Regions from separate parts of the Effusibacillus lacus genome, predicted to be linked through region 2. Evidence: riboswitches for the same ligand, from Rfam matches in the RefSeq annotation. Region 2 holds a riboswitch; each other region holds the start of a gene.
The links. Region 2 has a riboswitch for thiamine pyrophosphate ahead of EFBL_RS09190 (ECF transporter S component). Riboswitches for the same ligand answer to the same signal wherever they lie in the genome.
Positions count from the first base shown of each region.

Region 1: it holds a riboswitch for thiamine pyrophosphate, as region 2 does, so the genes downstream of both, thiE (thiamine phosphate synthase) here and EFBL_RS09190 (ECF transporter S component) in region 2, are expected to answer to the same signal.
Region 3: it holds a riboswitch for thiamine pyrophosphate, as region 2 does, so the genes downstream of both, thiC (phosphomethylpyrimidine synthase ThiC) here and EFBL_RS09190 (ECF transporter S component) in region 2, are expected to answer to the same signal.

Region 1 is NZ_BDUF01000109.1:157,717-167,922, forward strand. It holds gene EFBL_RS20790 (hypothetical protein) at 1-165, shown strand; gene EFBL_RS18665 (SIR2 family NAD-dependent protein deacylase) at 215-898, opposite strand; gene EFBL_RS18670 (YbdD/YjiX family protein) at 1,015-1,209, opposite strand; gene EFBL_RS18675 (carbon starvation CstA family protein) at 1,215-3,272, opposite strand; gene EFBL_RS18680 (MBL fold metallo-hydrolase) at 3,469-4,122, opposite strand; gene EFBL_RS18685 (thiazole synthase) at 4,142-4,906, opposite strand; gene thiS (sulfur carrier protein ThiS) at 4,949-5,116, opposite strand; gene thiE (thiamine phosphate synthase) at 5,046-5,795, opposite strand; TPP riboswitch at 5,879-5,985, opposite strand; gene EFBL_RS18695 (hypothetical protein) at 6,026-6,487, opposite strand; gene EFBL_RS18700 (CoA-binding protein) at 6,511-6,942, opposite strand; gene EFBL_RS20795 (hypothetical protein) at 7,051-7,215, opposite strand; gene EFBL_RS18705 (YhcN/YlaJ family sporulation lipoprotein) at 7,320-7,898, shown strand; gene EFBL_RS18710 (ATP-binding protein) at 7,950-9,725, opposite strand; gene EFBL_RS18715 (response regulator transcription factor) at 9,722-10,206, opposite strand, start outside.
Region 2 is NZ_BDUF01000049.1:35,108-45,313, reverse strand. It holds gene EFBL_RS09205 (patatin-like phospholipase family protein) at 1-602, opposite strand, end outside; gene EFBL_RS09200 (lysylphosphatidylglycerol synthase transmembrane domain-containing protein) at 688-1,716, opposite strand; gene EFBL_RS09195 (MFS transporter) at 1,717-2,931, opposite strand; TPP riboswitch at 3,095-3,206, shown strand; gene EFBL_RS09190 (ECF transporter S component) at 3,289-3,870, shown strand; gene EFBL_RS09185 (ABC transporter ATP-binding protein) at 3,860-5,599, shown strand; gene EFBL_RS09180 (energy-coupling factor transporter transmembrane component T family protein) at 5,565-6,302, shown strand; gene tenA (thiaminase II) at 6,316-6,999, shown strand; gene EFBL_RS09170 (LysR family transcriptional regulator) at 7,010-7,897, opposite strand; gene EFBL_RS09165 (hypothetical protein) at 8,080-9,126, shown strand; gene EFBL_RS21735 (UGSC family (seleno)protein) at 9,142-9,792, shown strand; gene EFBL_RS09150 (CoA transferase subunit A) at 9,873-10,206, shown strand, end outside.
Region 3 is NZ_BDUF01000022.1:20,035-30,240, reverse strand. It holds gene EFBL_RS05595 (DNA polymerase III subunit alpha) at 1-2,803, opposite strand, end outside; gene EFBL_RS05590 (hypothetical protein) at 3,498-3,731, shown strand; gene EFBL_RS05585 (DRTGG domain-containing protein) at 3,807-5,120, opposite strand; gene EFBL_RS20460 (hypothetical protein) at 5,300-5,470, opposite strand; gene thiC (phosphomethylpyrimidine synthase ThiC) at 5,499-7,280, opposite strand; TPP riboswitch at 7,433-7,547, opposite strand; gene EFBL_RS05575 (hypothetical protein) at 7,648-7,953, opposite strand; gene EFBL_RS05570 (DUF3243 domain-containing protein) at 8,217-8,462, shown strand; gene EFBL_RS05565 (metal-dependent hydrolase) at 8,537-9,220, opposite strand; gene EFBL_RS05560 (DUF445 domain-containing protein) at 9,249-10,206, opposite strand, start outside.

The DNA.
Region 1 (10,206 bases), on a different contig from region 2:
GTGTTTCGATATTATCTGGGTATCAGCATCATGTGTGTAATCTTTGCGGTATTTGCGTTGTTCCTTGCCCATGAACCCGCTGCACTTGCAACGATCTTTGTCGGTATTGCCGGAGCATTCTTGTCCATCGCATTTATCACTTCCGGTCCCGAATCCCGCTGGTAACGGATTGACCGCCACCTTTGACCGTCTGAATACGGTCAAAGGTTTTTTATTATTCACTGCTGCTGCCAGACAGAATCTGAGGCAGGATCACTTCCGCCCTCCTGTTGATCCGGATTATGGCCGCACCGTTGCGCTTTGCAATCTCAAGCAGTTCGTTGCATGGAGCCATTTCCAGACGGGTGCCCACGATCAGCAGGAGATCTGCTCTTCCTACCCAATCCACCGCCGTACCATAATGATATACCTCCTCTCCCACAAGTACAATATTTGGCTTTAGCAATCCTCTACAGGAAGCACATTGAGGCAACTTTTGCCGGTAAGCCAATTGCGAAGAATAAATGGAGCGGCAATTGGTGCAGACCAGTTCCAACAGATTCCCGTGCAATTCCAGAACATGCCGGCTGCCGGCCATAGAATGCAACCCGTCTATGTTTTGTGTAATGACCGGTATCCCCTTTTTTGCAAGGGAATAATGGGCCTGGTTTGGCCTGGCGTGTGTCCAATGCTGAAGAATATGGCGGTAATACTGATAAAATCTTTCCGTTTCACGCAAAAACATGTCCAGTGTAAAGAACTCCCGCAACGGAATTCCTTTCCAGTCGGCGGAAACCGTTGGCAGCCCGCTGGGAACGGAGATTCCCGCCCCTGTTACCGCAATTGGGTGAAACGACCCCGCCACCTGTCGTTTCCATACTTCCAGCGCATCCCTACTTATCACATGGTTTCTGCTCATCGTCCCCACCCCTGTAGTTTAAGTGTGAACGAGTTACGGAAGAGCATGCATCAATTGCAGGTTCATGAGAAACGCCGCCCTCCGGTTACCTGAACCTGGGGGCGGCGGCTAGCCAATTAGCAGCAGCGGCTTACGGTACCGCTGTCATATCGGTTCTTTAAAGCATACATGTAATATTCCTTTTCGGACATGGGAGGCTGGTCCGGATGGGTGGATTTGTGATGCTCCAGATATTTCTCATAGTCAGGCATGCCAAATATGGTTTTGACGTTAGACCGTGCTTGACTGATCCACCCCATTACTTGTTTCACGGCAATCAACCTCCGATTGTGGTACCAGGGAGTTTGGACTGAACAAACGGCGTTTCTTTCAGTTCCGACTTTTGTTTGCGAACCAAGATATTAAACCAGGTCCGGAAGGAATCCAGGATCAGCAGGATCACAACCAGTATGAAAATTCCCGTTACAATGGCGTCCAATGTATTGTTGAACACAATCTGCTGCATGACTTTCATGTCTTTGGCCGGAGCAAGCACCTCTCCCTTCGCAATAGCTGCCTGGTATTTCTGGGCTGCCGCGAGGAATCCGATCTTGACATCCGGATGGAACAGTTTCATGAATGCCGCAGTTAATGTGGTAATGGACAACCACGTGAATGGAAGCAAAGTAACCCATGCATACCGGGCTTTGCCCATCTTGATGATAATTGTGGTGCCAACTGCAAGTGCGATGGCCGCCAGCATCTGGTTGGAAATTCCAAACAGCGCCCACAGTGAATTGATTCCGCCAAAGGGATCAATCGTGCCCTGATACAGGAAATAGGCCCATCCGAAAGTAATGACAGCGGATGCAATCACATTGTATGCGTAAACTTCCGTTCTGGCGAACGGTTTGTAGAAGTTGCCAACCAGATCCTGTAACATGAAACGTCCGATCCGGGTACCCGCGTCGATGGTGGTCAAAATGAACACCGCTTCAAACAGGATGGCAAAATGGTACCAGAAATCTTTGGCTCCTGCCAGGAATCGAGCGAAAATCTCGGCCATTCCCACAGCCAGAGTGGGAGCTCCACCTGTTCGGGAAGTAATGTACTTTTCACCGATTTCCTTTGCTGCAGCCTGCAATTGGTCAGGCGTAACCGTAAAGCCCAATTGGGTTACCTTGGCTGCAGCAGTCGCAGCGGCAGCTCCAATAGCGGCTGCATCGGCTCCGGGTGCCGGAGCCAAACCGGGTGTGTTCATCGCAAAGTAAACGCCTGGATCCAAAGCACATGCAGCAATCAAGGCCATCACCGCCACACCGGACTCCATCAGCATGCCACCGTAGCCAATGGCTCTTGCATGGGATTCTTTCTCCAGCATTTTCGGCGTGGTGCCGGAAGACACCAGCGAGTGAAATCCGGATACAGCACCGCAGGCAATGGTAATAAAGAGGAACGGGAACAGAGGACCCGCAAATACTGGCCCGGTTCCATCGACAAACTTGGTGACGGAAGGCATCTTAAGATCGGGCATTACGATCAGGATCCCGATTGCCAGTAACACGACGGTGCCAATTTTCAGGAAGGAACTGAGATAATCACGTGGAGCCAAGAGCAGCCAAACTGGCAAAATCGAAGCAAGAAACCCGTAAATTGCCATAGCAATTGCCAAATTGGGTTTGGACCAGGTAAACATTTTTGCAAGAGTTGGATCTGCGGCAACATATTTACCGCCCCAAAGTGCCAGCATCAGAAGCACAAACCCGATAAGTGATCCTTCCAGTACCCGCCCGGGACGGATATAGCGCATGTAGACACCCATGAAAATGGCAATGGGAATTGTCATTGCAATCGTAAACAGTCCCCATGGAGACTCTGCCAAAGCGTTTACCACAACCAAACCGAGAACCGCCAGCAGAATAATCATGATGGCGAGAATCCCGAATGAAGCGATGATTCCGCCAAACGGGCCTATCTCGTCCTTTGCCATCTGCCCCAGTGACTTGCCGTTCCGGCGCATAGATGCCATCAATATTACGCAGTCCTGAACCGCACCGGCCAACACAACCCCGATAATGATCCAGAGGGCTCCCGGGAGGTATCCCATTTGTGCAGCCAAAATAGGTCCCACCAACGGACCCGCTCCGGCGATTGCAGCAAAGTGGTGACCAAACAGTACCCACTTTTGGGTGGGTACATAGTCCTTCCCGTCATTGTTGATTTCCGCGGGTGTTGCACGATTGTCATTCACTTCATAGATTTTCTTTGCGATAAATTTACTATAAAACCTATAAGCTACTGCATACGAACAGACAGCGGCAATGACCAGCCAAGCGGCGGAAATCGTTTCTCCACGGGACAAGGCCAGCAAACCGAATGCCGCTGCGCCAAGCATGGATATCGCTGTCCAGATCAGAATGGAAAGCAATCCTTTTTTCACAATGATCCCCCTTTGATAAATATTCAAACAATTAAAAAATCTAAATATAATATATTATATTCATAATATAGACCAAAATCAATCGGTAATAGACAGCTTGGTAATCGATAGCTCAAGCAGAAAAAAGAGTGAAGCGGCAAAGATCGCTGCTTCACTCAATTTCACCGTCGTATACATAATCGTCCCTGACAAACGGATTGAACTTTCTTTCCCGTTTCACCGTCGTTTCCGGTCCGTGTCCCGGATACACCACCGTTTCCGGCGGAAGTTTATACAATTTGGTTCGAATACTGTCAGTCAATGTGTCAAAATCTCCGCCAGGCAAGTCGGTGCGTCCGATACTTCCGTAAAACAGAGTATCTCCGGCAAACACAAGGTCATCCAGCACATAGGCTACCGATCCCGGGGAGTGTCCCGGCACAAACAAGACAGAGATTTCTTTCCCGGCAAAAGGAATCTTGTCCCCCTCCGAAATCAACTTATCCGCAGCAGGGCCTGTTATTGGCTCCCCCAACTGGAGCCAGCGCCCAGAACCGTTTAACATGGGATTGATAAGCCATTCTTCTTCGTTCGGGTGCACGTAGACGGGAGCAGCCGCAGCCTGTTTGACCTGTTTCAGCCCTCCAATATGATCAAGATGGGCATGGGTCAGCAGGATATGAGTTACTTTATATCCGTCCACTGCATCCAGCACTACATCGGGATTGTATCCCGGGTCGATGATAATGGCTGTCTTTGTGGACTTGTCAGTCAACACGTAACAGTTTGTCTGAAAAGCACCCAACGCAAAGCCCTGCACATGCACGAAAGTTACCCCCTAACTGTTAGTCAACCATTCCTTCCAGGGGTGAAGACGCACTTGCATAGCGTTTCTTAGCGATTCTTCCCGCCAAATACCCCTTTCGTCCTGCTTCGATCGCAAGTTTCATCGCTTCTGCCATCAGTACGGGATCTTTTGCCCCTGCAACAGCAGTGTTCAACAAGACACCGTCTGCCCCCAATTCCATGGCCGCCGCCGCATCTGCGGGAGAACCAACCCCTGCGTCAACGATAACGGGAACTTTTGCCTCTTCAATAATAAACTTTATGTAATGAGGATTCAATAAGCCGAGTCCGGAACCGATTGGAGATGCGCCCGGCATAACCGCATGGGCACCGACCTCCTGCAGGTGTCTGGCCAGGATCGGATCATCCGACGTATAAGGGAGTACCGTAAACCCTTCCCGTACCAGTATTTCCGTTGCTTTCAGCGTCTCAATCGGATCCGGCAGCAAAGTCCTGGAATCACCGATCACTTCAACTTTTATCATATCGCAAAGGCCTGACGCTTTTGCCAAACGTGCAATCCTGACAGCTTCCTCAGCCGTGGCTGCTCCAGCCGTATTGGGAAGCAAGGTGAATTTTTTCAGGTCCAAGCGTTCAAGAAAGTTGGGCGCGTCCGGATTCTCCAGATTCAAACGCCTGACCGCAAATGTCAGTACTTCGGTTCCTGATGCTTCGACCGCTTGCTGCTGCACCTCCAGGTCGGGAAATTTTCCTGTTCCAAGAAACAGCCTGGACTTGAATACATGATTTCCGATCTTTAACACATCCGATTGAACCTCAATTTTCACGAGTCAAATCTCCTCCCATTATCCGCCGCCCACAAAGTGAACGATTTCGATTTTGTCACCCGGGGCCACTTTTGTATCTTCGTATCGCTCACGGGGAATGATTGTCAAATTGTGTTCAATGACAATGATCTTTTCCGTCAGCCCGAAGTGTCTGACTACGTCTGCCAGCGTCTTTGCGCCGGGCACCGTCCTCAATTGACCGTTGATAGTAAGATCCATGTCCGATTCCTTCTTTCCTGACCCGATCTACTGCGTCTCGCATCGCTTTTGCGGCAGCATGCACATCATCGGCGCCAATTACGGCGCTTATAACCGCGACTCCACTCGCACCCGACCGGATAATGTCCTCCACATCTTTCTGTTTAATTCCTCCAATGGCTACCACAGGAATGGATACATGGCGGCATACTTCCCTTATCCCCTGCAAACCGATGGCAGGCTCGGCATCCGATTTGGTTGGAGTGGGATGGACCGGTCCAAGACCAATGTAGTTGGCTCCTGACCGTTCCGCCTCTATTGCTTCTTTCGAGTCATGTGTCGAAATCCCAATAATCTTGTCAGGACCCAGTATTTCCCTTGCAACGGCAATCGGCAGATCCTGCTGTCCAAGATGTACTCCGTCCGCCCCGACTGCTTGTGCAATATCTACGCGATCGTTAACAATAAAGGTTGTTCCGGTTTCTTTGGTGAGCTTCCTCAAGAGAACCGCCATCTCCAGCAATTCGCGGGAGGAAACATCTTTTTCCCTTAATTGAATGCAATCCGCCCCTCCGCCGATTGCCTGAAGGATCACATCTTCCAGTTTTCTTCCCTTCAAAAAAGCCGATCCGGTAATCACATACAATCTGCTGTCCAAAAATCTCACACCTTTGCACAACCGTATCCAAAAACTGTATCCAATACAAAAACCGCTTTCCGAATAAGGAAAGCGGCATGGTTCCAAACAGTTACCCGCATTGGCCACTTCCCTACGCTGGCATTATCCAGTGACAGGTTCCAAGGGTTAAGGAATGCTCCTTTCTCAGCCGGTGATCCCAGCACCCCTAGTGGAGACACATTCAGTTTACCAAAGAAGATCATAAACTACAATAACTTTCAGTTTAACACCTGACGGGAAACCGTAAAACCGGCAATTTGGTCGGCAAACAATGTAATCTCGGGAAGTTTAAATGTATGATCTGTCGTGCGAACCACAACGTTCTTAAGACCTACCAGCGGTGCCGAATCAATTAATTCCAGTTTGTCTTCCTGTTTTTCAATCATGCGGAGAAGGTCAATCCGTACATTGGCGACCATGGAGGTAATATTTGGAGTCAGCTCCTCTCCGAGCTCCGAATTGAAAGATTCTGCGTAGGACGGGGCGATGTCTGTCAATTCCCCTTCCACAAGCCCTGCAGGGGTCAGCAGCACAATCCGCTTGTTCTCCAGTGTTTTCGAGCGTTCCATTACCACACGCACCGACTCGATCGTAATCCATTTCATGGAAGCCCGATGCCCGTAACTTTTTGGCAGAGACGGCAGCTCGATGTCAGATTCATTCATGTTCTTGTCAGCCATACTCAGGCCTCCTGCATGATTTCTTATAGTTTCTCTTTCCCCAACAATCGGTAATGCTCGATTTTTATGCAAGCATCCTGAATCGCCGTGATCCCGGCTTCTTCAATCCGCTTGCACTGTTCGTCGTTGACTATGCCCAATTGAATCCAAACCGCTTTCGGCTTTTCCTTCATTTGCATCACTTGGTCGACCACTTCCGGAACATGTTCGCTTCGACGGAATACATCCACGATATCAACAGTTCCTTCAACATCCATCAATGTCGGATACGATTTCCGTCCCAGAACGGACGTCAGCTTCGGATTGACCGGAATAATTTCATATCCTTGCGATTGCAGATATTGAGCAACTTCGTTGCTGGCTTTGGCAGGGTCGTCTGACAATCCAAACACTGCGATGGTTCTGGTTTCTCTCAACAATTCTGCAAGAGTTTGGTCACTTGGATTCCTGTGCATAATCGAACTCCTCCCCGGAATGAAGGTCGCCAATGGCCAATGAGCTATTACGGCAATAATCGACTTAAATCGAGAATTTTTTGAATTGTTCCACGTGAAAAAACCGCATCACCACAAGTATTTCACGCCGTAACGTCCCGATTTTGTCTGGTAGATGCCGACAAAACGTGGGCTTTGGTAATGGTTTGTCCACCAATCGTCACGAATTCTCGCCGCCAGACAGCCTGCCTGAAATTTGCTGTCGAATAATTTTCCGTAATAAACCCACGGCATTCTTGTCACCTCAAATCTATACTGCCCTATATTCACCCAAATTTTCCGTGAGATTCCTTACGAAATTTTCATGTGATGGAAATACTACCATTGAGGTGATAAGAATGAACCGAAAAAAATGGACATCCATCTTCATGGTGATCTGTGCAATTTTCGCACTGGCGGGTTGCCGTCCTGCCGCACAACAATCCCAATACAGACCTACCGGGGAGGGAACAAACAAACCAGGACAAGTGCGGACACCTCCAGCTGAAGAAACCCCGTCTCCGCAGGAAGCACAGAACATCCCCAAGCATGCGGAACAGCAAAGGGAACTCCGCGCTCCACAACAGGCACAACGTCCACAGACATACAATGCAGCGAAACAAGCTGACGAGATCGCACAGGTCTTGACCGGTATACCTGGTGTGGAACGCGCTTATGTATTGTTGACAGGCCGTATTGCTCTTGTGGGTGTCGATTTGAAAGCTGACATCAGTGGATCCAAAATCGATACGGTCAAATATTCGGTGAAGGAAGCTGCGGAGCGCACGGGGCCAGGTTACAAAGCGGTGGTAACAGCCGATGTGGACACGGTTACTCGAATACGAGAATTGGCAAACGGAGCGCGAAACGGTCGCCCCATCTCCTCGCTTGCGGACGAGATTGCCGATATTCTGAGCCGTCTCTATCCCGAAACATAAATAAAGCTTCTATACGAAGCGTACTCCGGAAGTTAGGGCGCCCCTGCACGATTAGGCGTGCAGGGTGTTTGTTTTGCCCAGCAGAGGAAGAATTACGGTGAATGTGGTTCCAACCCCGACGGTGCTTGATACTATAATCTCTCCTCGATGTTTTAAAACGATATTTCTTGTAATCGACAGCCCCAATCCAGTACCGCCTTTGGCACGGGTTCGAGCCTTGTCCACTTTGTAAAACCGCTCAAAAATAAATGGCAGATCCTCTGTGGGGATTCCTTCCCCGGTATCGGAAATGTCAATCCGAATATAGCCCGCCTCCTTGCGCATGTCCAAAGTGACGGAACCGCCGGCCGGCGTATGCCGCATTGCGTTATCAATCAAATTTGTAAATACCTGCTCAAGCCGATCGGAGTCTCCTTCAATCGGGAATGCATCGTTCGGGTCAAAACTCACACGGAATTGGATCTGCCGTTCATTGGCGAGTGTCAGGAATTTCCTTCCAATGGTTCGAATCACATTCGCCAGGTCAATTTGGGTCGAATGCAATTCGAACTGGCCTGCTTCCAATTGGGCCAGATCCAGGAGATCATTCACAAGCCGTTTCATGCGGTTTGTTTCATCAAGAATGATCTGGGTGAGTTCCCGGCGCTGTTCCGGATCCTCCCCAAATTCGTCAAGCAGCGCTTCTCCGTATCCCTGCATCATCGCCAGAGGTGTGCGCAATTCGTGGGACACACTGGCCACAAAGTCTTTCCGCATTCGCTCCAAAGTCCGTTCTTCAGTGATGTCCCGGAATACGGCTACAATCCCCCGAACGGGTCCACCATCAGGTTCGTATAACGGTGTCATTGTCAGAGCGATAAAGCGTCCCTGCCAGTTCAATTCCGTTACTCTGGTTTCCGGATTCTCCAGCACAAGATTCTTTAAGTCATTCAACTCTTTGGGGAGCCGTTCTTCCGAAGGGGTTCCAGTCTCCTCGATCGTTAACGCCCGCAACCACTTCTTGGCGGGAGGATTGGCCAGTGTAACCTTCCCATCCAGATCGGCAGACACCACCCCGTCTGTCATGGATAACAGAATCATCGACAACTGCTCTTTTTCCTTTGACAGATTGTCTATGGTCTCCTCAAGACTTTTGGCAAGGAAGTTTAGAGTGCGCCCCAGTTTGCCGACCTCGTCGCCGGTTACCACATTCACTTTCCCGTGGTAATTTCCCCGAGCCATTTCTTCGGCCACCTTAGTCATTTGAATGACGGGGCGCGACAGGTTTTTGGATACGACAAAAGACAAACCTGTCGTCAACACACCTCCAATGCCGGCGGCAAAGAAAATCAAGTTTCGGATTTGCTCAATCGCTTTCTCAATTTCAGCAACAGGTTGGTGGATCAACAGTACCGAACGAAGCCGGTTCTCTTCCTGGATCGGGTGAATCAACCAGGCACTGTTGGTTTCTGAACGAAATTGTCCAAACCCCGGGCTTGTCCCACGCCGCAACACCTGCTCGCCAGCCTCCAACCGTTCTCTGAGATCGGTTGGAAACTGTTCAAGTTCATTGAATTCACGGTCCGTAAACAATGGACCGATAATATACATATGGCTGTTGGATTCCCTTAGCAGTTCTTCCGCCACCGTGACAGCCAGGTTCTGATCTTTTTCGCGAATTAACAGATTGCTGATATAAGCTGCCCTGTTTTTCAGCGCCTCTTCCTGGGAACTGTAAAAATAGGTGTCAAACAGTTGTTCCAGGAATACTGCCAGCATCGACAAAACGAAAACCACCAGGACGATAATCGTGAGCCAGAGCTTGACGACAACGCTGTTGCGAATCACTCGCGCACCTCAAATTTGTATCCAACGCCCCAGACGGTTACAATCATGTCGGCAACTTTGGCTGAGTGACGGCCCAGTTTTTCACGCAAACGTTTCACATGGGTATCGACAGTTCGCTGATCTCCAAAAAACTGGTAGTTCCAAACATCCCGGAGCAATTCCTCTCGGGAAAACACTTTGTCCGGTCGCTGAACAAGATAGCAAAGGAGCTCATACTCTTTGGGTGTAAGAGGCACCTCTTCCTCCTCCACGATCACTTTGCGGGAATCCATGTTGATGGTCAGTCCGTGGGTCGAAAGAACATGACCGACATCCTGATGAACTTCATTCTTGACTTGAGCGCGCTTTAACAGCGCTTTGACACGCATGACCAGTTCCCGGGGCGAAAAGGGTTTGACCACATAGTCATCGGCCCCCAATTCGAAACCATGGATCCGGCTTGATTCATCCCCGGCCGCCGTAAGCATGATTACAGGAACAT
Region 2 (10,206 bases):
ACGGGAATTGAGCAACTTGCTAAGACCGCTTGGGCTATGGTGATATCTGATTCTGTTCGGTAGCCGGGTACCGGTTCTTGGGAAAATACTACAGGTTGCCCGGTTCGAAGCTCGGTGGCGACAATTCCGCAGGGCACACGCAGAGCGGAAAGCGGTTGTCCGTCGGTCAACTCAGTGATAAGGGATTGCAGGCGCTCCCCTTTGATCCATCCGTCCAGGTAGGGTCGTCTCATCAGGATTTTGGCAAGGATGGCTTTCCAGTTGTAATCAAGATGCCGTTTGGAAAATCGCGGCATTGCCAGTTTCATGTCTTCGACGGAATAACCGTACGCATAGAGTGCGGCAACCATAGCTCCCGAACTGGTGCCCGCAACATGAGTCACCGTAATTCCGGCTTCTTCCAGCGCTTGGATTACACCAATGCCGGCAGAACCTGACACCCCGCCACCGGCCAAGGCCAGTCCAACCCTTCTTGGTTTATTGTCAGATCCGAAAACTTTCTCCTTGGGAAGTCCGTTAGCGCTTTCCGCAGCCTTCTCCTTACAAAGTTCGTTGACGTCTCCCACTTCCGTCTGCTTGCGAATTTGGTTGCTGTCTGTCACTCTTGTATCTGATTGGGGTTTTGCTGGAGCGGATCGTGTTTCGTCCCCCTTGCGAAGCTGGTTGTTACCTGTCACTCTTGTATTCTTACTGATTTCGGTATTCAGAGGAAACCACTCTCCTTCGCAGGTTCCACCAGGCCAACAATCCCAACGGCACGGGCAGCCAATAGGTAAACGCCCGGTACAACAAGGTGACGGCTGTCGCCAGATCGGTAGGAACTCCCAACAGGGCAAAGGTTCCCACCATCGAGAGTTCGAACACTCCCAGTGTCGTGGGGAGGAAGGTCAAAAAGGAAATAAGAATTGTCAAACTGTACCCTGCCCAAAGAAGCGGCAGGGAAACCTGTGTATGGAAGGCGGAAAAACAGGCCTCCAGCATCGCGATCCTGACCGGGTACAAGCTCCACAATAAGAGAAGTGGAGGCAGAAGCTCCCGCCGGTTGCGCCAACTGAACCTGACATGATCACGACCTGCAACGAGCGATGCAATCACCCTGGGAAACCGGGAAACAAACTGAAGATTGCTTATCCAATCAAGAAAACGTTGAGAACCAATCAACAGGGCCAGGCCGGCTGCCAAGATTACAAAGCCGGCGGAAACAACCACCAGAACCACCGCTTCGTTGAAAGGAAAGTTATAGGAGTCAATCCAGAACAGCGGGACTATCAAGAGCGGCACAATTTGCAGATACCCCATGACAAAAGTGGTGGCCGTCATCCTGATGGATTCGGATACAGGGATTCCTCTTCCATGGGCCAGCCACACATAGGAACTCATGCCGGCCGCTCCCCCGCTTGGCAGCAGACGTTCGACCGTACTGGCTGCCACCAGCAATTGCAATTGCTCCAACAACGAATTGTTGACGCCGATTGACCGGTAGACGAGCCGGTTGGATTGAGCCGCCAAAGCCAGAAAGAGGAACTCCAGGGAAGCCAGTTCGGCAAGGTTCCCAACTGTAACCTGTCGCAAATATTGGGGCAGCAGGGCAAGATCACCGCGTCTGGAATAAACAAACCACCCAAGCATTGCAAGGGTAATCAGTAAGATAAGCCATCTTGCTTTGGAAGAGGTTTTGCTTGCAGCCGGAGTGCTGGAAGATGGTATGTGGTTCAATCAGTCCACCAGTTCTTCCGCACGGGTTTCCCGGCCCAACACCAGAACCGCCAGGGCACCCACCAGAGTGACTCCAAAGAAAATGCCGAAAATGACGGGAAACGATACTTTTGCAGCCGCAAGATACCCAATCACCAGCGGTCCCAGAATTCCGCCTACCCGGCCGAAAGCGGCAGCCATTCCGGCACCGGTGGTCCGGAATCGGGTCGGATACTGTTCCGGGGTATACGCGTAGAGCGCACCCCAGGCGCCAAGATTAAAGAAAGATAACAGAATTCCGGCTGTCAGCAAGCCGGCAATGGAGGTTGCGTAGCCGAAAGCATAGGCGCTTATGGCTGTGGCTGCAAGGTAGGTGACGAGCACAAACTTGCGGCCCATGCGCTCAATCAACCAGGCAGCGCTGAAATAACCCGGAAGTTGGGCCAGGGTCATGATCAGCACATATTGGAAGCTCTTGATCAGCCCAAACCCTTTCATCGTCATCACAGTCGGGAGCCACAAGAAGATGCCGTAATAGGAAAACACCACGCAAAACCACAGAATCCAGAGCATAAACGTGCGACGGGCATATTCACGGGACCAGACGGCAGTCATGTTCTGCCATACAGACCGTCTCTCCCGCATGGCAGGTGCTTGCAGTCGCGGGGAGTCGGGCAGGCTCCAGCGCAGGTAGACCGCATAAAGGGCAGGAACCGCCCCAACAAGCATCGCAACTTGCCAGCCATACTTGGGAATGACATAGAAACCGACAAGTGCGGAAAGAATCCAGCCGCCCGCCCAGAAGCTTTCAAGCAGAACCACCACTTTACCCCTCTCCCCAGCTGGCACGCTCTCCGATACCAGCGTGGATGCAACCGGCAATTCACCGCCAAGCCCCATCCCAATAAGGAAACGAAGCAGGGCCAGCATGGCAAACCCTGTAGCCAGTGCCGAAAGTCCGCTGGCCATGCTGAACATCAAGAGTGTCAGAATGAATATCGGCTTCCGTCCGATCCGGTCTGCCATCACGCCAGCCAACAACGCTCCGACAGCCATTCCAATGCCGTTGATGCTTCCCAACCAGCTGATTTGTTCGGGAGCCAACTTCCAGTCGACTTTCAAAGCCGCGAACACGAACGATGCCAGCCCTACATCCATTGCGTCAAACAACCAGCCGATTCCGGCAATCCACAGCAGTTTCCTGTAAGTTGGCGCAGTACCTGCCAACGTGCTCATTGGGATTCCCCCTTTTTTTTCCATTCCACTTTGTGATGATTGTAACAAATACTGGTTACCTCTTTTTGTAGCGGAAAACTTTGTGAAAAACAAGGACAAAGGAGAAATTTGCCCCCCTTCCATTTTCTTTTCATGTGTGTTACTGTTTTGGTAAAGTTCAAAACTTTGCCACTAGGGGTGCCGATTGCAAGGCTGAGAGGCGACCGGATTGAAGGATCGCCAACCCTTGGAACCTGTTGGTTAGTACCATCGTAGGGAAGTGGGTGAGACACAGATTGTTTGCGTATGCGCCGCTTTCCTGCCCGGAAAGCGGTTTTTGGTTTTGAGGGCAGTAAACTTTGGGAGGAATCGTCCTTTATGAAAAATTGGAACATGCGTGAAATCGTAATTATGGTGGTGCTGTCGATCGTTTGCGGAATTGTGTATATGCCCTGGGGGAATGTATGGCTCGGGTTGAACGGGGTGTTTGGCCCTGCTGGCGGCGAGGCTGTCTATGGTTTGTGGTTTGTGGCAAGCGTACTGGTAGCCTACATTGTGCGCAAACCGGGGGCTGCTTTCACGGCGGAGATGGTGGCCGCTCTGGCAGAATTGATGTTGGGAAGCCAGTTTGGTCCCCAGATGTTGATATCGGCGGCCATTCAAGGCGCATTGTCCGAGTTGGCGTTTGCATTGTTCGGGTATCGCAAGTATACCGTACCCGTATTGCTGCTGGCTGGAATTTTTCCGGCAGCAGGCAGTTTCGTCTACGAATTTGCCAAAGCTTCCCTTGAAACCATGAGCACCGGCATGCTGATTGCGGCTTTCTGCATCCGCTTGGTGAGCGGCGCCATCCTGGCCGGATTGCTTGGCAAAGCGGTGGCTGACCTGCTGGCGCGTACGGGGGTATTAAACGGCTATGCAATCATCCGGGATACACGAAACAATTCGAATGCATTCTGATTCTGCGAAACAGTGTGCGGTTGAGGGAGTAAGCCTTGCATTCCCGGATGCACCGGAGCGAAAAGTGCTGGATCAGATCCATCTGTCCATCCGCAAGGGGGAATCGGTCCTGCTGCTTGGACCAAGCGGGTCGGGAAAGAGTACACTCGGATATGTTCTGGGTGGCTTGATTCCTCGCTCCATAGAAGCGGTTGTCACCGGCAACGTGCGGGTGGAAGGACGGGTGGGCATGCTGTTTCAGGACCCCGAGGCCCAGTTCTGTATGCTGACGGCTGAAGATGAGATTGCCTTCGGATTGGAAAACATCCGCATTCCCCGTCGGGAAATGGAAACTCGTATCGATGCGGCCTTGGAACGGTTTGGCCTGATGTCCTGGAAGCGCCGGAATTCAGCTGAGATGTCCGGCGGCATGAAGCAGAAGCTGGCGATGGCCTGTTTGCTGGCAATGGAGCCGGACATCTATATCTTCGACGAGCCGACGGCCAATCTGGATCCGGCTTCGACCCGGGATGTATTGCGGGCCATTCGGGAATTGAAGCAAACCGAAAGCAAGACCCTGCTGATCATTGAACACAAGGTGGAAGGGGTCATCGATTGGGTCGATCGGGCTGTGCTGCTGGGGCCGGACGGGAGACTTCTTGATGAAGGAATGCCAGGGGAAGTGTTTCGCCGGAGGCAGGCAGAGATTCGGGCCTATGGCATCTGGCAGCCGACACTTTGGAAGTGGTCGAGCCGGTTGAATCCGACGGCTCCTTTTCCAACAACGACGAAGCAGTTCGTGGATGCGGTTGATTCGGGGCAGGTACCGCAGCTGGTGGAGCTGTTGGACCGGGAGACAGGTGCTTTGACTGCTGCCAGCCCGGCAGCTGCATCTCTTCAGGATTTGGATCCGATTGGGAAAGTGCCCCTGTTTCGAGCTGAGAATGCCTCTTTCTCATACGGGAAAGGCCATAAAGTGTGGGGGCCGATCAGTTTTGACATAAACGCGGGAGAATGGGTTGCGATTGTGGGGCCCAATGGATGCGGCAAAAGCACGCTGCTTTCCGCCCTCATGGGGTTACGGAACCTGTCGGAAGGCACGATCCGGCTAAAGGAACGACCGCTGGATTCGTACTCGGGCCGGGAGATTTCGCAACTGTTGGGATTCGTATTTCAAAATCCGGAGCACCAGTTCATCACCGATACGGTCTGGCAGGAAGTGGCGTTTGGGACCGGCGCTCCAACGAATCCGGAGGTCAAGGAACGGGTTCGCGAAACGCTTGTTGACCTTGGGCTGATTCATGCGGCAAACGCCAATCCTTTCTCTCTCAGCCAGGGGGAAAAGCGCCGGTTGAGTGTTGCCACCACACTCCTGTCTTCTCATGAAGCGCTGTTGCTGGATGAACCCACCTTTGGCCAGGATGCCCATACTGCCTTCGAACTGGAGGAAAAATTGGCCGATCTCCACCAGCAGGGTCGGACCCTCATCATGGTCACCCACGACATGGAACTGGTGGCCCGGCGGGCACAGAAAGTGTTGGTGCTGGCTGGTGGGAACCTTCTCTATTGCGGTCATCCGGCAGACCTGTTCCGGATGGAAGAATCGGAGGATTCTGCAGCGGCCGAAGCGTCAGGTTTGTTGAGGACCGCCAATCTGGAGCTGCCGCTCGCTTTCAAGGTTCGCGCGCTGCTTGAGAGAAAGGGGGGACTTCTCCATGCAGGCCTTGCAGCGGGTGAACCCGTCCGTTAAACTGCTGGTCTCGGTTGTTTGCATGATGCTTACATTGCTCACCCGGGAACCGATTGTCATGGCCCTGCTGCTGACAATTCCCCTTCTGGCCACCTGGCTGTTTGGCGGTGTTCCCTTGTTGAGGATTGCAAAACGGTTGGCGCCCTTCCTGATCTTTTTCCTGATGTATGTGTGGATGCAGGGAGCATTCGCCCGAATTCCCAATGCCCACGTACTGTACGAGTTTCTTTGGTACAGAGTGAGCGTCGAAGGGCTTATGGTGGGATTGACGGTTGCCCTTCGCATGTTGGTGTTCGTATCCTATGGAATTCTGTGTGCCACGACGACCGATGTGACACTGTTTGTCCTGAGCCTGATGCAGCAGTTGCGGGTGCCGCCCAAACTGGCTTACGGATTGATGGCCGGGTTCCGCTTTGTCCCGATGTTCAAAAGTGAAATGGAGCAAATCAGGCTGGCCCACAGAATTCGGGGGATGGACCGGCAGCCGGGGCTTCGCGGCAGATGGGAAATGATGAAGCGGTTTACGATCCCGCTATTGGCGCAGGCAATCCGAAAAGCGGAACGGGTGGCCATTGCGATGGAGTCGAAGGGATTTGACGGTTCCCGGGATCGAACCTTTTACCGGCAAGTGAAGACAGGACCGGTGGATGCAATTTTCGCTGGCGTTGTGCTGGGGTTAAACGGGATCCTATTATTTTCTTAGGGGGAATTGTGAAATGACAGTTGCAACAGAAACCGGAACCTTCTCCGGGTATTTGCGGGAAAAAGCGGACGCAATCTGGCAAGCAAGTTTCCAGCATCCGTTTGTCACCGGGGTGGCAGACGGGACGCTTCCTCTGGACCGGTTCAAATTTTATGTGATGCAGGATGCGTTCTATCTTTCCAGGTTTGCTCAAGTACAGGCGCTGGGGGCTGCCAAAGCGCCGGATCTGTACACATCCGGCCGGATGGCATTTCACGCCCAAACTACCTACAACGCCGAATTGGCGCTGCATGAAGGATTCGCGGCAGATCTGGGAATTACCGATGAGGACAAAGCGCAGTTTCAACCGGCTCCAACCGCCTATGCCTATACCACTCATATGCTGTCAGTCGCTTACACCGGGACACTCGGTGAGATCATAGCGGCGATTCTTCCGTGCTACTGGCTGTACCTGGAGATTGGAGAACGGTTTAAAGGAGCGAAGCCTGCAGAGCCGATTTATCAAAAGTGGATTGACGCGTACGGAGGAGACTGGTTCGCCGAGTTGGTGCGGGAGCAGATTGCCCGTCTTGACTCACTGGCCGCCTATGCAACGGAAGAAGAACGCCGGAAGATGGAGCAGCATTTTCTCATCTCCAGCCAATATGAATATTCCTTCTGGGAAATGGCTTACCGAAAAGAAACATGGCCGGTTTAACCGGCCATGTTTATCTGGATTTAAAAAAATTATATACACAATTTTGAAATTCCTTCATCGCAGGAGAGACATAACGATTTGGGTGTGTCGAAATGCATAAAACCCTTCGGGGAGTGGGATTTTTGACTTTAATTACTTTTAGATCACGTTTAAAACCGTATCTTACCGAAGTTTCGGGAATTAATGCAATGCCTAATCCTGCTGAAACAAAACTGCGAATCGTCTCAACTCTGCCGCTTTCGTAAGCCACGATAGGTTCAAAACCTGCCGCTCGGCACGCATTCAGGATCGTTTGGCGAAGTAGATAACCAGACTCATGCAAGATAAAAGGCTCATGTGCCAAGTCTGCCATATTCACCATGTCGTATTGCGACAACGGATTTTTTTTTGAAGTAATTAATAGCAATTCCTCATCTATAACAGGCATTTGTGTCAAATAGTCTTCTGAAACTGAAAGGGAAGTGAGTCCCATTTGAATGTCGTAGTTCAATAAAGCATCTTTTATGGACTGAGTATCCATCTCTCGAATGTGGATCACCACTTTCGGGAATTTTTTTTTAAAATCTGAAAGGACTTCCGGAAGCCAGGATACTACCACGGTGGGAAGCGCTCCTAAATGGATCTCTCCGGACTTTATATCTTTTAAGTCTTGAATCTCCTGATAAGCCTCTTTACACTGCTGAAGGATTCGGCATGCATGTTTGTACAAAACGACACCAGGTTCCGTTAATTTGATTTCACTCGATGACCGCTCAATCAATATACATCCAAGTTCTTTTTCCAAGGCTTTTAACTGCGTACTCAGAGAGGGTTGAGAAATGTGCAGCTCATCGGCCGCTTTTACTATTTTCTTATTACGAACAATCGATTCAAAATATCTCAAATGTCGAAGTTCCACGTGCAGCCCCCCGAATATAGCTAATAGCTATACAAATATAAAAAACAGGTATTTGAAACAATACACCTTATAAACTACCATGGTTATCAAGGAAATTTCAATGGATTTTAAATCTTCAGAATCAATCCCATTACAGAGGTGAAGGTTCAGTTCCAAACAACTTGAGGAGGTTGAGTTTGGTAATGATTCCTACGATTACAGCAAGAAACTGGCAAGAAGCAATGGATCGGTTCTATCAAGAAGGCTGGACGGACGGTTTGCCAGTTGTCCCACCAACTAAAGAACTGGTTGATGAAATGCTGCTGTACGTTCAAAGAGATCCGGACCAAGTTGTTGCCATTGTTCCGCCGAGATGGGCTGTTGCCACCGTTCGCGATATAGCGATTAATGCAGTTATGGCCGGCTGTAAGCCCCAGTACTTACCGGTGGTCATTGCCGGGGTGGAGGCAGCCTGTGATGAACAGTTTAATCTGAACGGTATTCAAGCCACCACGCATGTTGTCAGTCCGTTGATGATTGTGAATGGACCCATCCGAAACGAAGTAGGTATCAATTCAGGATGCAATGTGTTTGGGCAGGGATTTAGGGCAAATGCAACAATCGGGAGAGCCCTCCGATTGGTACTCATGAATATCGGTGGTGGTATTCCCGGTGAAACAGATCAATCAACATTTGGACACCCGGGGAAGTTCACATACTGTATAGCTGAAAATGAAGAAGACAGTCCCTGGGAGCCCTATCACGTTGAGCATGGATTTGACCGGTCTCAAAGCACGGTGACGGTGATTGGCGGAGAAGCACCGCACAGCGTTTCGAACCACATTAGTAACGATCCGTACGGAGTGTGTCGTTCAATTGCAGATACGATGGCAACCATGGGCAATAACAACACTTTTGTAATGGGAGAAATACTGGTGGTGATCGGTCCTGAACATGCCGCCACCATCTCCAAAGGCGGTTGGTCCAAGGAAGACGTGCGTTATTACTTGTATCAGAATGCCCGTAACAACATTGAGAAATTACGGTTTAATGGCAGATACGGACGTACGTGGAACAAGAATTGGCCGAAGTGGATTGATAGAGAGAATCCGGAGGAATTGGTACCGGTTGTCCCACATCCGGAAAACATTCACATTTTATTCGCAGGAGGTCCAGCTGGAAGATTTTCAATCGTAGTTCCCGGTTGGGGGAGGATGGGTGGCAAAGCAGTAACCAAGCTCATTAAATAGAATGGAGGGATTCGAATGATAGAAATTTACATCCCGACAGGTGTGGTGGAGACCGAATTGAAACAGCTTTCGCCACGTTTGGATACGTTGGATGGAAAAGTCATGGGGCTGCTGGACAATGGAAAGTGGAACGCAAACAAATTATTGTCGGAAGTGCAGACCATTCTGAAAGAACAATTTGATATCAAAGAAGTGATCAAATGGAAGAAACCAAATTTTTCTGCACCTGCGAACCGCGACATGCGGGAAGAGATTGCCCGAAAGTGTGACTTTGTCGTGTCTGCGATCGGCGACTGAGGGTCATGTACTTCGTGTAGTGTACACGATGGGATTGGATTGGAAAGTATGGGAATACCGGTAGCTTCTATTTGTACCACCGTTTTTTCCAAGGAAGCCAGGAATTCTATAAACATTTTAAGAATGCCCGATTTCCGTGTTGTTGAAATCACCCATCCTTTGTCCACCTTGACCGAGGTGGAAATCAAGTCGCGTGCCAAAGAGGCAGTCATACAAATTATCGAAATAATTACCGGAAGAAAAGCGGAACTCGCTATGGAAGACCACAATTATACAGTTCAAAATGTCAGTCGCCCAACGACAATGGATCACCCGTCAAATAACATTGCAATGGAATCCATTGAAAACGGGAGTTGCGACGACGGCTGAAGCGTATAAAGGTGTCCGTGCGACACCTTTTCCCCATTCCCTTTTACCCGTATATCCAGTCTTTGAAGGGAGTGATCCAAGTGGCGGCTGCGATACGGAAACTTCAATCAAAAATTCGAACTGCCCATGAAGCAATCAGTTGTATAAAATCCGGACAAAGCGTAATGGTCGGTGGATTTGGACTATCCGGTCACCCTTTAACCTTGATTGACGCACTTTTGGAAACCGATACGAAAGAATTAACGGTGATTAGCAACAATTTAGGGGAAGATGGAAAAGGTCTGGGAAAATGGATCCGGGAGAAAAGGATCAAGAAAGCAATCGGTTCCTATTTTACAACCAATAAAGAGGCGGTTGAACAATGGAAAAATGGAGACCTGGAAATAGAATTGGTTCCACAAGGAACATTTATTG
Region 3 (10,206 bases), on a different contig from region 2:
TTTCCATCTCAAGCTGTTCGATTTTGGAGAAATCGTCCACTTCCGGGATTGTCAAGACTTCCTTGCCACCCCCCTTCTCCATCATGCCGAACAGCGAGATCTGGGGGGCATCCTGCTCCCTCTGCAGAAGGCCGCCTTTTTCCACTGCTTCATCAAGGGCCAGCAGCAGGGAACGGCGTCCCAACCCCATCCAATCAAACGCACCGCTGCGGATCAAACTCTCGATCACCCGCTTGTTGCAGGCCCTTAAATCCACACGACGGCAGAAGTCGAGCAGATCGGAAAAAGGCCCTTTCTGTCTTGCCTGCAGTATGGTTTGGATGGCAGCAATCCCCACATTTTTGACAGCGGACAAAGCAAACCGGATTTTGCCGTCCGACACGACAAACCGGTAGGAACTTTCATTCACGTCGGGGCCGAGAACCTGAATGCCCATTTTTCGGCAGTCGTCCACATACTGAGCAACCTTCGAACCGGAATGCAACCAGGAAGTCAGCAGGGAAGCCATGAATTCGGCCGGGTAATTGGCTTTCAGGTAAGCGGTGCGGTAAGCTACAACAGCGTATGCCACCGCATGGGACCGGTTAAATCCGTAATCTGCAAAACGAACAATCAAATCATAGACGTCATTGGCGATCTTCTCATCGTAGCCCTTGTCCAAACAGCCGCTTACAAACAATTCCCGCTGCTGCTGCAGCACTTCCCGCTTCTTCTTGCCCACCGCTCTCCGCAGCAGATCCGCTTGACCAAGGGAAAAACCGGCCATTCGCGCCGCGATTTGCATGATCTGTTCCTGGTACACAATGATCCCGTATGTGTCTTTAAGAATCGGTTCAAGATCGGGATGCGGATAGGAAACCGGAGTCTTGCCGTGCTTTGCGGCGATATAGTTGGGGATGTTGTCCATCGGACCCGGACGGTACAGGGAAATCACGGCCACAATGTCTTCAAAGGTGGTCGGCTTTAATTCCCGCAGCACGTTCTTGACACCTGCCGACTCCAATTGGAAGCACCCGTCCGTATCACCGCGGGCAAGCAGGTCAAATGTAGCCGGGTCATCCATGTTCATCTTGGTGAAATCGATCTCGATTCCATGCCCGCGCTTTACCGCTTCAATCGTATGATCAATGATGGTCAGGTTCCGCAGTCCGAGAAAGTCCATTTTCAGAAGACCCACCGCTTCCAGATCTTCCATGGCATACTGTGTGACCACGCCGCCTTCCGCACCCCGGGAGAGAGGTACATACCGGGTCAGCGGATCCTTGGAGATGACCACGCCAGCAGCGTGAATGGACGTGTGACGGGGAAACCCTTCGATCGCTTTTGCCGTGTCAAGCAACCGTTTTACCGTCGGATTCTCGTCATACATTTTCTTGAGGCCCGGTTCGGTTGCCAATGCTTTGTCGATGGTCATGCTCAAGGAGTGGGGAACCAGCTTGGCCACCCGGTCCACTTCCGGGATTGGCAGGTCCATTACTCTCCCCACGTCGCGAATGGCGGCCCTGGCTGCCATCGTCCCATAGGTTACAATTTGGGCCACCCGGCTTTCCCCGTATTTGCGGGTTACGTAATCGATCACTTCCTGGCGTCTCTCATAATCAAAATCGATATCGATATCCGGCCAGGAAACCCGTTCGGGATTCAAGAAACGCTCAAACAACAAATGGTAATGAATCGGATCCACGTCTGTAATTTTCAATACATAAGCCACAAGGCTGCCAGCGGCGGAACCCCGGCCCGGTCCGGTGGAAATCCCGTGTTCGTGGGCAAATTTCATGAAATCCCACACCACCAGAAAGTATCCGGCAAACCCCATCTGTCTAATAACGGACAGTTCATATTGAAGCCTGTCCTTGGCCTGATCCGACGGATTCCCGTAACGTTCCCGCAGTCCCTTCTCGCATAAGTACGCCAGATAGGAGTCCTCATCGAAACCCTCCGGCAGGTCGAACTTGGGCAGGTGGGTAACCCCCAAATGCAAATCCAGCTGGCATCGCTTGGCGATTGTTTCCGTATTCTCGATGGCTTCCGGCAGATGACGGAACAACTCCGCCATCTCTGTCCCGCTCTTGAGATAAAACTCATCGCAGGGAAACCGCATCCGCTCTTTATCCTGCAAGCTTTTCCCCGTCTGGATGCATAAAAGGACATCATGAACCGGTGCATCCTCGCGATTGATGTAGTGCACATCATTGGTTGCCACCAGCGGCAGCCCCAGGTCGCGGGCAATTCGGATCAGGTGCTGGTTGACCTGTTTTTCCTCCAATAATCCGTGGTCCTGCAATTCGATATAGAAATTGTCCGAACCAAAAATTTCCCTGTACTCTTCCGCCGCCTGGCGCGCTCCGGCCAAATCCCCCTGCAGCACGCGGTTTGCCACTTCTCCCCCCAGGCAGGATGACAGTGCGATCAGGCCTTCCCGGTGATTTCTCAAAAATTCCTTGTCGGTGCGGGGTTTGTAGTAGAATCCATCCAATTGGGCCGCAGATACTATCTCCATCAAGTTATGGTAGCCTGTATCATTCTCGGCCAGCAGGATCAAATGACAGGGCTTGTCCTGACGCCCGCTTTTCTCCCGCATCGATCCCCTCGCCACGTAGACTTCGCATCCGATGATGGGATGAATTCCCCGCTCTTTCGCTTTCTTGTAAAATTCAACGGCACCATGCATTACCCCATGGTCAGTCAGGGCAATGGCTTTCATGCCCAGTTCCTGAACACGGTCCAGCAGAGCGTCAATCCGGCAGGCACCGTCCAGCAGGCTGTATTCGGAGTGAACGTGCAGATGTACAAATGAGTTCAAAGTAAATCTCTCCCAATGATTACAATCAAACCTCATCTTTCGCAGCCCAATTTGGCAAATAACCCCTTGATATCACTGGTTAAACTCGAAATCGATTGATTGGCGGGGCTTCTCCAGGACCGGATTATAGTTTACATAATGAATTCATTGTGAAAATAGGGCTGATTGCCAGTCTTATTTTTGACTTTTTGATTGCCACTTCAAGAATAGAGCTGATTTTCCGCCTTATTCGGGGGATTCTTTAGGTGCTCAAAAAAGAAATAGCATATAGGACTGAAAAACAGTCCTATTTTTGGAAGTACCTTTGAATCGACAAAATAAGCCTGAAATACAGTGCTATTTTTTCTTACCTTGGTAAGTGGCCGGTTGCCCAATTATATCAAAGGTTTATTCGCAAGACGCAGCTTGGTCGCACCGAAAGTTGAAATCTATCTCGCCGATCACGTCACTTTAATGATCGGTGCGTACATATGTTTGGTTTTATTGTATCATATTTTCCACCGCTTCCGCACTCCCACATGCGCACTCACACTGAGAAGAAGGAGGGAGTAACGACGTCCATTGCCGCCAAACGGCCTTGGATGAAAAATTACCGGCACCCAGTGCCGGTAAACATCTTCAGATGGGCCAGCCTCACAGATTCTAGGCATGATCAACAATTCACGAAAGTATACTGATGAGAGGTGATCCGGCCATGAGGCGAAAAAGAGGCTATTCTTCACCGAAACCTGTTCTGTTTAACAAGGAGATTTTTGACCCGAACGGAATGAAAAGGGAAGTTGAGGATACCAGCGGCAAGTCCGACAGCAAGTCACCCCGTCCTGACAAGCGCCAAACTTGGCGGTTGTTGAATGATACATCCGCCCGTCCCGACAAGCGTCCCACTTGGCGGGAGTTGGACGATGCATCCACTGGTCCGGACGAATAAACAACGGGCTCCATCCGCCGCCATGAGTGGAATTCGGAGCCCCTCTATGCATCTACTTATAAAGCACCTGCACAACTACTTATCCAGCACCTGCGCTGTCAGCAGCGCTTTCGCCATCCGTTCCCCTTCAAAGAAGATTTCAATGTCAGCCTTTCCAAACTTTCGTCCAAGATCGATGACTTCCGCCCGAATCGTGATCTGGGATTCGATCTGGATCGGTTTCATGAAGTAGACCGTAACGTTTTCGACTGACATATCCGAGTTCTTGAAGCGGCGGATGGCCACTTTCCCCGCTTCGCTGATCAGGGTCATCAAGACCCCGGACAGCACGCCGCCGAGGGAATTGGTCATCTGTGGAGTCACTTCCCCAACCAGTGACACTGACTTGTCGTCATTCCTCTCTTCCCGGAAGTGGCGAAGAATCAAGTCTTTGATCGTATCTCCCGTATGGGGCTGTTTCTGGAAATACTGAATCCCCTTGATCACATCCTGGCGCGAAATGACGCCGACCAATTTTTTCCCGTCCACTACGGGCAGCAGCTCGATTCCCTCCCAGATCATCTTGTGGGCCGTGGATGCCACCGATGTTTTCGGTGTTACGGTAATCGGGTTTTTGGTCATGATCTTCTCGATTGGAACATCCTCCGCTTGGCCCGATACGTCTTTGGAAGTCACGATCCCCAAAACCCGCATGTTGCCGTCGACCACCGGGAATCGGGCATGTCCGGTCTTCTCCACCAATTCGTGATAGGTCCGTACCGTGTGATCAGCCCGGATCACATCAATATCCTGTTTGTTTTGCAGAATGTCTTCCACGAGAACAATCTCTTTCTTGATCAGGCGGTCGTAAATGGCCCGGTTGATGAGACTCGCAACGGTGAAGGTATCATAGGCAGACGAGATAATCGGGAGCTCCAGACTGTCGGCCAGAGCTTTCACATCATCGTCTGCATCGAATCCTCCGGTGATCAGTACGGCAGCCCCCTCCTGCAGCGCAATCCGGTGAACCTGGTCGCGGTTCCCCACAATCAGCAGACTGTCCGGATCGATATACTTGACCATCGCATCCACTTTCATGGCACCAATGACAAATTTCTGCAGGGTCTTGTGGAGGCCCTTTGCCCCCCCAAGCACCGTCCCGTCGACTATATTTACAACTTCCGCATAAGTTAAACGCTCAATGTTTTTCTTCTGCTGTTTCTCAATCCGAACCGTCCCCACACGTTCAATCGTGGAAGCAATTCCCCGAGCCTCTGCCTCCTTGATGGCACGATACGCTGTTCCTTCCGATACCCCCATGTGTTTCGCAACCTGGCGAACCGAAATCTTTGACCCAATCTCCAGACTTTCTATGAATTCAAGTATTTGCTCGTGTTTGGTTGTTGACATTGGATTCCTCCGAAAGGTGTTATATATCAAGATTATAGACTGTATTACTGAATTGTTGCAATCACCCTTCTCCATCGTCTTGGTTTTGCCAACTTGTAACTCCTTGATGGGAACAATAACCACCACAAAGAAAAACTCCCCTCGCAATAAGGGGAGTTTAGGTTCAACAAAAAGCTGCATCAATAATACAGGGACTCCGTCAAATTACATTTTGCGCATGTCTGTGTGTAGGTGTCCTTGATGAATTCATGAACACAAGTCTTACGGATCTGTTCCAGCTCATCCTTCAACACTTGCAGGCGATAAGCCAGTTCCGCGATCTGATTCTCAATCTCTTGAACCTGTTTCATGCATAGACCTCCTTCAAAGGTCATGTGGTTACCTGTAAATCTGGCTTCCCGCTTCCCGGAACTCCTTTGCTTTCTCCTCCAGCCCTTCATCAATTGCCGTCTCCGCGTCTATCCCTTTGGCCTCCGCATACTGGCGAATATCCTGCGTAATCCGCATGCTGCAGAATTTCGGACCGCACATGGAGCAAAAGTGCGATGTCTTGGCTGCTTCCGCCGGAAGGGTTTCATCGTGGTATTCCATGGCCCTCTCCGGATCCAGCGAAAGATTGAATTGATCGCGCCAGCGGAATTCAAAGCGCGCCTTGGACAATGCATCGTCCCGTTTTTGCGCGTTCGGATGGCCTTTTGCCAGATCGGCGGCATGAGCGGCTATCTTGTAGGCGATAACCCCTTCCCGCACATCGTTCTTGTTCGGCAGCCCCAGATGTTCCTTCGGTGTAACATAGCACAGCATGGCAGTTCCGAACCACCCAATCATCGCAGCCCCTATCGCCGAGGTGATATGGTCATACCCGGGAGCAATGTCGGTTGTGAGCGGTCCCAATGTATAGAAGGGAGCTTCCTGGCAGATTTCCATCTGCAGGTCTACATTTTCCTTAATCTTGTGCATCGGGACATGCCCCGGCCCTTCAATCATTACCTGTACATCATGTTTCCATGCGATTTGTGTCAGTTCCCCGAGAGTCTTCAACTCAGCAAACTGGGCCTCGTCATTAGCATCGGCAATGGAGCCCGGACGCAATCCGTCCCCCAGCGAAAAAGCCACATCGTAAGCTTTCATGATTTCGCAAATTTCTTCGAAATGGGTATACAGAAAGTTCTCTTTGTGATGGGCCAGACACCAGGCTGCCATTATGGAGCCTCCGCGGGACACGATTCCTGTTACACGCTTCGAGGTAAGAGGAATGTAGCGCAGGAGCACCCCAGCATGGATCGTGAAGTAATCAACGCCTTGTTCGGCCTGCTCGATCAGCGTATCCCGGTAGACTTCCCAACTCAGGTCCTCCACAACCCCATTTACTTTTTCAAGCGCCTGATAGATCGGTACTGTTCCGACCGGCACCGGTGAATTGCGAATGATCCACTCCCGTGTGGTGTGAATGTTCTTCCCCGTCGAGAGATCCATGATCGTATCGGCTCCCCACCGGGTCGCCCACGTCATTTTCTCCACTTCTTCCTCAATCGAGGAAGTAACGGCCGAGTTCCCGATATTGGCATTCACTTTCACATGAAAATTCCGACCGATAATCATCGGCTCGCTTTCCGGATGATTGATGTTCGCCGGAATGATGGCGCGTCCGCGAGCTACTTCATCCCGTACAAATTCCGGAGTTAAGCCTTCCCTGATTGCAATGAACTCCATCTCGGGGGTAATAATCCCTTTGCGGGCGTAGTGCAATTGCGTAACATTGCGCCCCGGCTTCGCCCGCAGAGGTTTGCGGTTCAGCCCCGGAAACACTTCCCGGTTGGCCCGCGGGTCGTCCGCACGGAAACCGTCATCTTCCGGTTTCACTTCACGTCCCTCGTACTCTTCCACATCACCGCGCTCCAGAATCCAGTTGCGGCGCAAAGCCGGAAGCCCTTTTCGGATGTCCACCGCGTAAGCAGGATCGGTGTAAGGACCGCTTGTGTCATATACACGAACAGGTGGATTCCCTACCTCACCAGTTGGAGTGGAAGTGGGATGGAGTTGAATTTCCCGCATAGGTACATTTAAATCCGGTCTGGAACCTTCCACATAGACTTTCCGGCTGCCCGGAAAAGCAGACTTCAGATCGATCATTGGCTGATCTTGCGTGCTTTGTGACATGATCTTTTCCTCCCATATTTCACATTTGGAACAAGACGGACAAGATTGGATCTATCAGCAACATTGGCTGCAGCAAAAAGCCGGGTCCCTATCGTGAGGACCCGGCTGGCGCACTGCAGGTAAGCCTTACGATAAAGCCAAACCCACAGTTGTATGTAAGCCAACTACTTTCCTACGCTGGTATTATCCAGATCAGGTCCTGAGGGTCAAGAAACTTCATGGCGTTTCTTTCTCAGCCCAAGCTCATGGGCCCCCCTAGTAGTAACAATATTTGAACTAATACAGTTTAAGCCTACCTTATATTCAGTCAGGTGGCAAGTGTTTTCTACTTCTTCTGTTTTCTACTTCTTCTTCGCAACATGTTTCATTACCGCGACAGCATCCGCCGCCGCCTGCGTTCGTACTGAAGGCGGGCCGCCGTCCGGGCCACTTCCCTCTCCCACTCCCTCTGTCTGTCGCGCTTGCTTTTCTCCCTGCGCTTGCGCTCTTTGTCCACACCGATCAAATAATACAAATTCGATCCCACCACTAGGATCCCAAACAACAGCCAAACAACCGAAAACACACCGCCCAGCGACCATGACAGGCCCGGAAGCTGCGGAATCGCATAGAAGATCACGGCCAAGCCCAAGCCCATGTACATGAAGGAACGCAACGCCTGTTTCCTCTTCATACCCACACCCCCACAATCGGATGGAACATTGTATGAGAGGATTGGGACGAGTATGACCTCATGGGCCTGCAAAAAAGTGCAAAAAAAAGGTGGCATCAGCCACTAATATAGAAAGGGGGTTATGTCGATACTTTCATTATAGTTGTATTATGTTACAAGCAAATTACACAGACATTACGCTATTGTAACATGCATAGTTCTTCCGGTTCAGGGAATAGTAATTCCTGTAAACTTCCAAAAACTCACTGCAGGAGGTTTTTTGCATGTCAGTACTCGACAATTTTGACCGCTGGAAAGAGTTCCTCGGCGACCGTGTAGAACAGGCAAAAGCAGCAGGCTTGTCAGACCAGCAAATTACGGATGTGGCGACGAAAATGGGCGAATACCTGGCCAACAAGGTAGACCCGGAAAATCCTCAGGAACGGCTGCTCAAACAGCTTTGGGATGCAAATCCCGATCAACGTTCCACAATGGCCAAAATGATGATCAACCTGGTCACAAAGCATTAAACCAATACCATCAAAAAAAGACCCCGCATGGAGATGGCATTAGCCCCCTCCGTCAGGGTCTTTCTTTTTCATTCTCAGATTTCCACCGTTTCGCCGGGTCTCAGAACCAATCCCTCGATTCCGGCAGGTTTCAGCCTGGCCGCAAACGCTTCTGCGTCCTGCTCAATCAATGGCCAGGTGTTGTAATGCATGGGAATCACTTTCTTGGCATTCAGCCAATTGGCAGCAAGCACCGCATCGTCCGGCCCCATCGTGAAGTTGTCGCCAATGGGCAGCGCCGCCGCGTCGATCTTGTTCAACTCCCCGATCAGCTTCATGTCCCCAAAGAGGGCCGTGTCCCCCGCATGATAGAATGTCTTCCCCTGCATGGTCAGCAGGAATCCGGCGGGGTTCCCCGCATAGATCATCTTTCCGTCTTCTTCCACACCGGAACCGTGAAATGCAATTGTCAGCTTAACCCGGCCAAATTCAAATTCATGGGCACCCCCCAGGTGCATGCCATGCACGGGAGCACCTTTGCTTCCGCAATAGGCGGCCAGTTCATAGACAGCCACAATGGGTGCATCGTTTTGCTTGGATATCTCGATGGCGTCGCCCAAATGATCTCCGTGTCCGTGCGTTACCAGAACGGCATCCACCTGAATGTCTTCCGCTTTGACAACAGCCTTTGGATTGTTTGTCAGGAACGGGTCAATAATTACCCGTTTGTCCCCCGCTTCCACCAGGAAACAGGAATGTCCGTGGTAAGTAACCTTCACTTCAAACGCCTCCTCGGAAAAATGGAATTCACTGCCACCCCATTATAAATAATGCCTGAATGAGGCCGATTAGTCCACCGAGGAAAGCACCGAGCCAAGTGATCATTTTCAACTCCCGCTGCACGACATCAAACACCAGCTTTTCAAACTTCGGTATGGGAAAAGAAGACACCTGCTCTTCCACAATCCGTTTGATATCAAGGGAATGAAGGATGGGGGAAACCCATATGCCGGAGGATTGCTGAACCCGCAGCAGCAGTTTGTCAAGAAAGCCAATCACGGCAGGACGATGATTCTCAAACAGTTCATACAAGTCAACATCAACGCTTTTGTTGACCAGGACGCTTACCGCTTCACCCGCATTCCGGTTGAGCAGCGTCTGCCATTCTTCCAGGAATTTGTCCTGAATGAAGCGAAGCGTGGCCGGGTTTGCCAGGAAATTTTTCAGATGGGGGACAATCTCGTCTGCAAGTTTTTCTTCCTGAATGAACATCACCGCGAGCTTGCCGAACATGCCGCCCCCAGTCAGCCGGTCTTGAATTGTTGCGATCAGGAATTCCCGGGCACTCTGCGAATCGAGCCATGCTTGTCCCTTTTCCAGCAGAGACTCGGCAAAGGTGCCGATTTGAACGGCGATCCGGTTTTGCACCGCATCCGGCAGCAAATCCCGGATTGGCTTGGACGTAAGAGCCCATTTTTCCAGTTGGTCCGCGATCTCCAAAGCGGTTTGCCCCGTCACACGGCTCCATAGACCCCGCAGTGTCCGGTCTTCTGCCAAAACTGTCTCTATCCATTCCAGGATCCGCCCACTCATAGCCGAAGCCCATTCAGGGCGTGAAATGGTGGACAAGATTCCTTCCTTGGTCAGAAGGTGCTCTTCGACAACTTCCCCCAATTTATGGGCAATTTCCGGCTGCCGCTTTGGAATCAGGCCGGGGGTGAACGGCAGCTTTACACCAAACAGCCGCCGTTCGCGCCAGGGACGA